DNA from 3 places in the Mesorhizobium sp. M0808 genome. Region 1 is predicted to be linked to each of the others. Evidence: predicted binding sites of a transcription regulator. Region 1 holds the regulator's gene; each other region holds the start of a gene.
The links. The regulator HrcA, encoded in region 1, represses chaperone genes, less so after heat shock. The targets are predictions, from matches to a motif close to GTTAGCACTCNCNNNNNGNGAGTGCTAAC.

Region 1 (3,587 bases):
TCGATTGCGCCAGCGCAGCAGGCGACACCGCCGTTCAGGAGCGGCCGTCTTCGTAGGTAACGCGCCAGATGGTGCCATTACCGTCCTCTGTGACGATCAGCGAGCCGTCCTTGGCCATCGCGACACCGACCGGGCGGCCCCAGACGGCGTCGTTCGAGATGACGAAGCCGGTCATGAAGTCCTCATACTCGCCGGTCGGCTTGCCATCCCTGAATTTGAGCCTCACCACCTTGTAGCCGGTCCTGGCGCCACGGTTCCACGAACCATGCATGGCGACGAAAGCGTCACCCTGATAATCCGCCGGGAAGTTCTTGCCGTCGTAGAAGGCTATGTTCATCGGCGCCGAATGCGCCTGCATCAATACATCGGGGACAGTGGCCTTGCCGGCGAGGTCTGGCCGCTCGCCGTGATGGCGCGGATCCTCGTTATTGCCGATGTAGTACCAAGGCCAACCATAGAATCCGCCGTCCTTGACCGCTGTTGCAAATTCGAACGGCACATTGTCGCCGAGTTCGTCGCGCTCATTGACGACGCACCACAATGCGCCGGTGGCGGGCTGCACGGTCATGCCCGTACAGTTGCGCAGGCCGGTGGCGACAGTTCGGGGATTTTTCCCATCCGGGTCAAAGGCGAGCACATCGGCACGGCCGTCCTCGGAGCCCCAGGCCGCCCCGAGCGGCTTTGATTTGGCCCAGGCGTCGAGGCCGCTATCCGGCTCCTTGCCTATATCCTCGGCGACGTTCGAGGCGGAGCCAACCGACAAATAAAGCGTTTTGCCGTCCTGCGAGAAGGCGATGTCGCGGGTCGTGTGACCACCCGACGGGATTTGGGCGACAATGGTTTCTGGTTTGCCGGATGTCTTCAGGTCGCCATCGCGATAGGGGAAGCGGACGATGCTGTCGCTGTTCGCGACATAAACCCATTGCGGTTTGTCTCCTGGCGGATAGAAGGCGATGCCGTAGGGATAATTGAGCCCCTTGGCGAAGATCGCTTTCTCGATGGGCTTGGCGCTGCCCTCGGCGAGACGATAGACGCGTATTTGGTCGGCATGGCTGTTGGCAACAAACAGGTCGCCATTCGGAGCGACGCGCACGACACGTGGATTGACGATGCCGGATGCGATCATTTCAGCCGAAAAGCCCGACGGCAATTCTGGCTTGGCGCTTTCGGGCCGTTCCGCCACGCCGGCGCCGTTCGAAGCGGATTGGGCGGGGTCGGCTGCCGGCATGTCTCGCGGCCCAATCAGGCGTCGGACGCCAGGCCTGTCGGCGTGCCAATCGCCAAACGCGGCTTCGCCTTTGAGCACATTCTGGTCCGCCTGCTGGGCGGCTGCCGGTGTCGCAACAAGGAGGGCAGCGGCAACGGCCGCAAAGCCGCCAGATCGGATCATCAACGTCCTCCGGGATTCGCCTCGAACAGGGCAAACGGCATCAGGTATTGATCGTTCCAAGCGGCCGTCCAGCACACGAGGATTTGAAGCCGAACCCGTTCAGTTGCCCGAGGCGTAAAAGTCGTCGTCGAGGCGCTTTTCCAGCGCGACCAGATCGGCCGGCAGCGGCAAACCCATCGCCCGCATCTCTTGCAGCTTCTCGCGCAACTGCTCTTGCACCTCGTGCTGATCCTCTGGCTGGTTGATCATTTCTTCGAGCAGCAGACTGATCTGGGCCTTGAACGATTCCAGCGCCATTCTTTTCTCCTCCTTGCGGCAGGCCCGCGGCGGCTCCTAGCTCAGCATGCGCGAAATCAGCTGCGCGGTATAGTCGACCATCGGTACTATGCGCGCATAATTCAGCCGCGTCGGCCCGATGACGCCGAGCGCACCGACGACGCGCGCGTCCTTGTCGCGATAGGGTGCCACCACCAGCGAGGAGCCAGACAGCGAAAACAGCTTGTTTTCCGAACCGATGAATATGCGCACGCCTGGGCCTGCCTCGGCGAGGTCGAGAAGCTGGATCAGCCCATCCTGCGTCTCCAGATCCTCAAACAGATGCCGCAGCAATTCTATGTCGGCCTGGGCAGTGACGTTTTCCAGGAGATTGGCGCGGCCGCGCACGATAAGCCGCCCAGGCACGCCGCTTTCAGCGCCTGCCCAGACCGCCAGGCCCTTCTCGACCAGATCCTGCGACAGCGTGTCGAGGGCTGCCCTGGTCTCTTCCTTGATGCGGGCGATCTCGACCCGCGCCTCGGCCAGGGTGCGACCGCGGATATGGGCGTTGAGGAAGTTGGAGGCTTCGTGCAATTGCGAGATGGTGATGCCGGCGGGCAGATCGATGACGCGATTTTCGACGTCGCCGTTCTGCGAGACCAGCACGGCCAGCGCCTTGGTCGGCTCGAGCTGGATGAATTCGATGTGCTTAAGCGCCACCTCATTCTTGGCGGCGAGCACGAGGCCGGCGCCGCGCGACATGCCGGACAGCATCTGGCTGGCCTCGGTCAGCATATGCTCCAGCGTCGCGCCCGAGCCGGAGGCGCGCACCTGGGCCTCGATGGTGCGGCGCTCCTCGTCGGAGAGGTCACCAAGTTCCATGAAAGCATCGACGAAGAAGCGCAGGCCGGCCTGGGTCGGCAGCCGGCCAGCCGAAATGTGCGGCGCATAGATCAGGCCGAGATGCTCAAGGTCGCTCATCACGTTGCGGATGGTGGCCGGCGACAGCGACGACGGCAGGATGCGCGACAGGCTGCGCGAACCGACCGGCTCGCCATCCCTCAAATAGGAATCGACGATGCGCCGGAAGATGTCGCGCGAACGCATGTCGAGCGATTGAAGCGCGGGCGATTGCAGCGCGTGCGACGGGAGCACGTGCGACTGCAAACCGGGATCGACTGCCTTTGTCATTTCGAGCCAAAAACCTCCGCCCCGAAGATATAGACTTCCGCGGTGTCGGCGCAACCGGTCCATTTTCCTTTGCGCCTCACGCCCCGTGCGGCTACAAGCCGGCCAAGATTCCCCGGCCAAGATTCCGAAGAAAGAAAGAAGCCTGAATGCGCCCTTCCAAACGCCAATTCGACGAAATGCGCCCCATCTCCTTCGAGCGCGGCGTCTCCAAGCATGCGGAAGGCTCGTGCCTGGTGAAGTTCGGCGACACGCATGTGCTGTGTACGGCCAGCCTGGAGGAAAAGGTGCCGGGCTGGATGCGCAACTCCGGCAAGGGCTGGGTGACGGCGGAATACGGCATGCTGCCGCGTTCGACCGGCGAGCGCATGCGCCGCGAGGCTTCGGCCGGCAAACAAGGCGGCCGCACGCTGGAAATCCAGCGGCTGATCGGCCGCTCCCTGCGCGCCGTGGTCGATCTGCAGGCGCTCGGCGAGCAGCAGATCACCGTCGACTGCGACGTGATCCAGGCCGACGGCGGCACGCGCACCGCTTCGATCACCGGCGGCTGGGTGGCGCTCTACGACTGCCTGCGCTGGATGGAAACCCGCCAGATGGCGAGCCTGGGCAAGGTGCTGAAGGATCACGTTGCGGCGATCTCCTGCGGCATCCATGATGGCCAGCCGGTCATCGACCTCGACTATATCGAGGATTCCTCGGCCGGCACCGACGCCAATTTCGTCATGACCGGCAAGGGCGGCATCGTCGAGATCCA
Region 2 (3,587 bases), on a different contig from region 1:
GCAGCTTCTCCTTGTCATAGTCGGAAGTGGTTTCCTCGATCTGCGCCTTGATCTGCTGGACGCGCGCCTGGATGGTGGTCTTCTCGCCGGCGCCGTCGATGATCGTGGTGGTGTCCTTCTCGATCAGCACGCGCTTGGCGCGGCCGAGCATGTCTATGGTGATGTTCTCCAGCTTGATGCCGAGATCCTCGGAAATCATCTGTCCGGCGGTGAGCACGGCAATGTCTTCCAGCATCGCCTTGCGCCGGTCACCGAAGCCAGGCGCCTTGACGGCCGCTACCTTGAGGCCGCCGCGCAGCTTGTTGACGACCAGCGTTGCCAACGCTTCGCCCTCGACGTCCTCGGAGATGATCAACAGCGGCCTGCCGCTTTGCACCACGGCTTCGAGGATGGGCAGCAGCGCCTGCAGATTGCCGAGCTTCTTTTCGTGGATGAGGATGTAAGGGTCTTCCAGCTCGGCGCGCATCTTTTCGGCATTGGTGACGAAATAGGGCGAGAGATAGCCGCGGTCGAACTGCATGCCTTCGACCACTTCGAGCTCGGTGTCGGCGGTCTTGGCTTCCTCGACGGTGATAACGCCGTCATTGCCGACCTTGTCCATCGCCTTGGCGATCATGGCGCCGACGCTGGTGTCGCCATTGGCGGCGATGGTGCCGACCTGGGCTATCTCGGCCGACGACTTGACCTTCTTGGCGCGCGCCTGGATTTCCTGGACGACGGCGCTGACGGCAAGGTCGATGCCGCGCTTGAGGTCCATCGGGTTCATGCCGGCGGCAACGAATTTGGCGCCCTCGCGCAGGATGGAAGCGGCCAGCACCGTGGCGGTGGTGGTGCCGTCGCCGGCGAGGTCGTTGGTTTTCGAGGCCACTTCGCGCACCATCTGTGCGCCCATGTTTTCGAACTTGTCGGTGAGCTCGATTTCCTTGGCCACCGTCACCCCGTCCTTGGTGATGCGCGGCGCGCCATAGGCCTTGTCGATGATGACGTTGCGGCCCTTGGGGCCGAGCGTCACCTTGACGGCGTTGTTGAGGATTTCGACGCCGCGCAGCATGCGGTCACGCGCGTCGGTGGAGAATTTGATTTCCTTGGCAGACATGATCTTTTCCAGTTCGGTTGTCGTGGCAAGACGCTTGCAGCGCCTGAATCAAAGCTCGGAGCGTCCTTTGCGCGCGCGGGAGGGCGCGCGGCCTTCCAATCAGGCGGCCTTCTTGGCAGCCACGGTCTTGTCGATGATGCCCATCTCGCTTTTTTCGATGATGCCCATGATGTCGGCCTCCTTCATGATCAGAAGGTCCTCGCCGTCTATCTTGACCTCGGTGCCGGACCATTTGCCGAACAGAATGAGGTCGCCGGCCTTGACGTCGAGCGGGATCAGCGCGCCGCTTTCGTCCCGCGCGCCCGGCCCGACAGCGATCACTTCGCCTTCCTGCGGTTTTTCCTTGGCATTGTCGGGGATGATGATGCCGCCCTTGGATTTGGTGTCGCTTTCGGCGCGCCGAATGACGACGCGATCGTGGAGTGGCCGGAATTTCATGGGGACTCTTTCTGGGGCCGGCTTAGGCGGCCGCCCCCTCTCTATAGGCGCCTTGGCACTCGATTGATAGGAGTGCCAAAAAATATTCAGAGGGCATATAAAATATTGAACGTATTATCTTGCCTAGTCATGCCCTGGTGTTCGGGTCTTGCGGAATATTAATGAAATTGAATTTCTGTCTTTGAACACCTATTTTACGATGAAGTTCACATTCATGACTTTCGCTTCAAGGGAGATTTTACCGATGGCCGAAGGCAATCAGAACATCATGGAAAAAGCTCAGGCTCGCTTCATGGAAAATCAGAAGAAGACGGCAGAGCGGAACAAAGCAACTGCCGAATATCTCTCGGAGGCCAAGGCGAGGAGCATCAAAACGGCAAGGCTGAGGGAATTGCGACTGGCCAAGGAAGAGGCGGACCGCGCGGCGGAAGCTCTGAATCCGGTCGCACCAAAGAAGAAGCGGGCGTCGCGGACAGTTAAGAAGGCCGTATCTGCATCGACGGAGGCCAAATCATGAGCCTGACATTTCCCAACCCCAGCCGCAGCTACGACGAGGCAAGCAAACGCATTCGCTTCGTTGGCCATGACGGCATGTTCCAGATTTCCTTCTCTGTCGCAACCGATGCCATTTCCAAGATGCAGCCGGGAACGGCGGCTTCAGAAGCTACCTATCTGGCGGCCTTCGACACGGCTTCCAGCTCAATTCATGACGTCGCCAGGAATGCCTATGCCCGTACCCGCAGGAGCATGTACGTGCTGACTGCAGCCGATTTTCGCTAGATCCTTCGAGATCGCTCACAGGACGGTTGCTCAGGACTTGCGATCCGCCTTGGCTCGCCGCTTGACGTCGCGACTGTTCAGCCGGTCGACCATCGCGTCTGCATCGCGCGTATTCATGCCGACCATGAGCTGATGCTTGAGCTCGACCGGCTGGCCGGTGAAGACGTCGAAGACGGTCCAGCTGTGGGGATGCTCCATGCGCAGTGCGTAGCGGTTTGCCATCCTGGCGTCCTTTGGTTTCCGCCCGATCGATGAATGTCGCTCGATGAGGCCTGGGCGATCTCGGTCAGGCCTGGGCGATTAAGAATACTGCCGCTAGGACAAGCTCCGTCCACAAAACGACGGACAGTTTCAAGGCCAGGCTACCGTGCGCCGAGAGCATCTCCCGAGTGCGGCTCACCAAGCTCTTGATGTCATCGACATAGTCGGCGCCGCAATCGCGACCGGCGGCGCCTTGACCCCAAGCTTTCCGCAGCAGCGATGGCTCGCGCAGAAACCGACCTCGAATGTTTGGAAACCAGACATCTTCATAGCACCGTTCTTTCAAACTCCATGCATGCCAAATGAATTCGCGGGTTGGCATCACCCTAAAGGGCGTCCGTGATGCGAAACGTCGCGGGTTGCAGGAGCAGGGCTTATTGCCGAGATCATGAAGGTTCATAATCCGCATGAGACGCGCTGATTCGCGCTTTGCCGGGATGCCTTCATGCAACGCAGCTACGCAGCCGGGAGGTCGAGGCGACGGGCGAAGGGAAAGACGATGACCGCGCCGGCCGTCGAATTGCAGAGGGCCATATTCGAGGCAGTGAACGGCGATCCCCACCTGTCGGCGGCACTGGGCGATGCAAGATTGTTCGACCATGCGCCGGAAAATGTTGCGTTCCCCCACATGACCTTCGGCCGCACCAGCGTCTACGATTGGGCAACGGGGATGGAGAACGACGCAGAACAGTTGCTGACGTTGCATGTCTGGTCGAAATCAGAGGCCAGCAAGGAAACCAATGACATCATGGACCTTGTTAGCACCCGCCTGCGCGATGCGGCTCTCTCGCTCGGCGAACATCGCCGCGCCTACCTCAAGCTCGAATTCGCCGAAGCCCGCTACGACGAGGACCTTTCGGCCCATCACGGGCTGCTGCGCTTCCGCGCCGTGATCAAGGACGAGGGCTGACCACCGGGCACTTTTTGCAAATCGGGCAATTTTGTTCTTGCTTTGTGCCGGCAGCTATGCTACTAATTTCCCTATGGTGCTGATGGCGCCAGCGACCCGCCG
Region 3 (3,587 bases), on a different contig from region 1:
CGTTCAGCGCATCATCGATGCGGTCCTTCTTTTCCTTGACTTCCGTCTCGGTCGCGCCGCCGACGCGAATGACAGCAACGCCGCCAGCCAGCTTGGCGAGACGTTCCTGGAGTTTCTCCTTGTCGTAATCCGAGGACGTTTCCTCGATCTGCAACTTGATCTGCTGGACGCGCGCCTGGATGGTGGCTTTCTCGCCGGCGCCGTCGATGATCGTCGTCGTATCCTTCTCGATGAGCACGCGCTTAGCCCGCCCGAGCATGTCGATCGTGACGTTCTCGAGTTTGATGCCGAGATCCTCGGAAATCATCTGGCCGGCGGTGAGCACGGCAATGTCTTCCAGCATCGCCTTGCGCCGGTCACCGAAGCCTGGCGCCTTGACGGCTGCGACCTTGAGGCCGCCGCGCAGCTTGTTGACGACCAGCGTTGCTAGCGCCTCGCCTTCGACGTCTTCCGAGATGATCAGCAGCGGCTTACCGCTTTGCACCACAGCTTCGAGGATCGGCAGCAACGCCTGCAAATTGCCGAGCTTCTTCTCATGGATGAGAACGTAAGGGTCCTCCAGCTCCGCGCGCATCTTCTCGGCATCGGTGACGAAATAAGGCGAGAGATAGCCACGGTCGAACTGCATGCCTTCGACGACATCGAGTTCGGTTTCGGCTGTCTTGGCTTCTTCGACGGTGATCACGCCCTCATTGCCGACCTTGTTCATCGCCTTGGCGATCATGGCGCCGACCGACGCGTCGCCATTGGCGGCGATCGTACCAACCTGGGCGATCTCGTCCGAAGATTTGACTTTCCTGGCCCTGGCTTGAATGTCCTTCACCACAGCAGCCACAGCAAGATCGATGCCGCGCTTGAGATCCATCGGGTTCATGCCCGCGGCAACGAATTTGGCACCTTCGCGCAGGATGGAAGCGGCCAGCACCGTGGCGGTGGTGGTGCCGTCGCCGGCGAGGTCGTTGGTTTTCGAGGCCACTTCGCGCACCATCTGTGCGCCCATGTTTTCGAACTTGTCGGTGAGCTCGATTTCCTTGGCCACCGTCACCCCGTCCTTGGTGATGCGCGGCGCGCCATAGGCCTTGTCGATGATGACGTTGCGGCCCTTGGGGCCGAGCGTCACCTTGACGGCGTTGTTGAGGATTTCGACGCCGCGCAGCATGCGGTCACGCGCGTCGGTGGAGAATTTGATTTCCTTGGCAGACATGATTTTACGTCCAGTTCAGTCTTGAAATTGCGGGATCGGAAATCGCCCGGTCAGGCGGCTTTCTTGGCCGCTTTGATCTTCTCGACGATGCCCAAAATGTCGCTCTCCTTCATGATCAGGAGGTCCTCGCCGTCGATCTTGACCTCGGTGCCGGACCATTGGCCGAACAGGATGAGATCGCCGGCCTTGACGTCGAGCGGGATCAGCTTGCCGCTCTCGTCACGCGAGCCCGGGCCCACGGCGATCACTTCGCCTTCCTGAGGCTTTTCCTTGGCGGTGTCGGGAATAATGATCCCGCCCTTGGATTTGGTATCGCCTTCCGCGCGCCGAATGACGACGCGGTCGTGGAGTGGCCGGAATTTCATTGGGGGTTCTTTCTGCCGCCGCACATAGAGCGACTGCAACACTTAACATAGCCCCTTTGGCACTCGAATGATAGGAGTGCCAAATTTTTAATTCCTCAAACCGAAAATATTTGAAATGAAATCAGTCGTTTTTACCGGCGCTTTTGGCCGTCCGAAAGGCGGAGCCATAAGCAATTTTATTGTAATTCATCCCTCTTAATTTTGCCGACAACAGACTATATTAATCCGCAATTACGAGACAAACTTATCGAGCCTTGATTGAATGTGCATCGAGAGATATATACAGTTCGCGAAAATTTGGCACGATTTGGCTTTCCCGGTCCCGATCGACATAGGTCCGCGACCTTCGACCCACCATGAAGCACCGAATTTTCGACAGCGAATGTATAGCGCTTATCCGGCGCGCATGTCGCTCTGTTCGAGCCTTTGAACCACGGCGCTGACCACGGATGTACTGGCAGCATTGGGATCTTTCCGGTTCGGATGGAAAAGATGCAGGAGGGGCGTCGGCGTGCTCCTGCGGAAAGCCGCACCCCCTCATGCAACGCAGCCTCCCCGCGTGGGGAGCGCTTGCCCGCGCTACGGCGGCGGCTTTCCATGCGAGCCGCTTCAAAAATGATGCTGCGAAACGGCTCCGGCTTTATCCGACGAACGCCTCACGCATCCGAGCGAACATGCCGGGCTGTCTCCGGGCAATCGCCGCACGGATGTGACGGGCGGCCGTTACGGCGCTCACCGTCGCGCCGAAATGACAATAGCAGATGATCTCATGCAATTGCCTGTCGGTCAGTTCGAAGAACCGCTTCGCTTCGCCGTAGTTGTCGCTTTCCAACCCGGCGGCGCGGAGGACAGGATCCTCGAAAGCGACTGAGATCGGCGAGCCGTCGCCGCGCATGGCCCCGCGTGATCTAACCGGCTGATACTCGGTTTGGTGTAGCGTCGAGAGTCGCCGGTCAGGGTTCCGTTCAAGGAGCTCCGCCCAGCGTTCAAGACGTTCGCTGCGCGACATGGCCTGGCGCAGGTAGTCCTGATCGATCTCGGCGACGATCTGCAGTTGCTCAACCGTCTGGTGCTTCATTTTAGCCTCCTATTCGGACGATAGTTGGCCCACCCATATCCTTCTTATACCTGCGGCCAGCGTGACTCCGACCGATCGTGAAGTCCAATCACGATGATGCTGGGAGGGCTTCCCCCCACAAAAATGCGGAGGCTTCGCAAAGATCCGGCCATTAATTTGGCGAACGCGGTCAAATGCGCGGCTGTTCGACGATGTCGGTCTGGAGTCCGTGCCGATCGAGGTGATCGACGGCAGAGTCTGTGCTGGAGTAGCCCGGCTCCATCGCTGGCCGGGCAGCGGGATCAAGCGAGTGGCAGTTTAGCTTCGAAACCGCCGTAATTCTGAACGCGCACAATGCGAAGAGACGCAAGGCCGCGAGCCTGCAACAGACGTTCGCTACGCGGTTCTTGACGGCTTGAGGTATGTTCAACCTTGGCGCTGACTTTTCCGAACCGAAGCCGCAGCTACGACGAGGCCGGACAATACCTCCATTTTCTCGGCTACGATGGCATGTTTGAAATGCCGTTCTTGATTGAGATTGAAGCGCTCGCGAACGCAAAACCGGAAGCAGCCACAGCCGAAGCGGGTTATTTGGCGACCTTCGATGCATCAAGGGACTCCATTCGTGATGTCGCGCGGAAAGCTTCCTCCCACGGCCGCAAGAACGTGTACCAGCCCAGAAGACCTCGACGCTTCGAACGGCGGACGAGCAAAGCGTTCCCCGTAAGGGATCGGCTTATCCCTGCGACCGCGGAGTTGTGCGGTTTCGACATGGTTGGCGACTACGTCCTTGTCCCCGTCGATTAGAGGATTATCCTTGACACGTTTGGGCGAGGCGATCGCCCATGGAGGTTGTCATGGCAGACGACAAGTCAAAGCGTGGTCCGCAAGACAGAGCACGGGTCGACGGTGGCGAAGACTATGAAGTCGGGTACCTCATGAAGAAGCACCATCTCGAACG

Region 2: NKI25_RS29270 (co-chaperone GroES) is a predicted target of HrcA. The motif match lies at 1,586-1,614, and genes of this name have one in related genera.
Region 3: NKI25_RS20360 (co-chaperone GroES) is a predicted target of HrcA. The motif match lies at 1,625-1,653, and genes of this name have one in related genera.

Annotation. Positions count from the first base shown of each region.
Region 1 is NZ_JAMYOX010000016.1:66,795-70,381, reverse strand. Features, by position in the region: gene NKI25_RS19275 (PQQ-dependent sugar dehydrogenase) at 35-1,390, opposite strand; gene NKI25_RS19270 (hypothetical protein) at 1,490-1,687, opposite strand; gene hrcA (heat-inducible transcriptional repressor HrcA) at 1,724-2,836, opposite strand; gene rph (ribonuclease PH) at 2,983-3,587, shown strand, end outside.
Region 2 is NZ_JAMYOX010000039.1:1,816-5,402, forward strand. Features, by position in the region: gene groL (chaperonin GroEL) at 1-1,096, opposite strand, end outside; gene NKI25_RS29270 (co-chaperone GroES) at 1,196-1,534, opposite strand; gene NKI25_RS29275 (hypothetical protein) at 1,779-2,051, shown strand; gene NKI25_RS29280 (DUF1488 family protein) at 2,048-2,314, shown strand; gene NKI25_RS29285 (hypothetical protein) at 2,345-2,536, opposite strand; gene NKI25_RS29290 (DUF3168 domain-containing protein) at 3,075-3,485, shown strand.
Region 3 is NZ_JAMYOX010000018.1:23,338-26,924, reverse strand. Features, by position in the region: gene groL (chaperonin GroEL) at 1-1,204, opposite strand, end outside; gene NKI25_RS20360 (co-chaperone GroES) at 1,255-1,569, opposite strand; gene NKI25_RS20355 (hypothetical protein) at 2,210-2,647, opposite strand; gene NKI25_RS20350 (DUF1488 family protein) at 3,059-3,433, shown strand; gene NKI25_RS20345 (DUF3606 domain-containing protein) at 3,484-3,587, shown strand, end outside.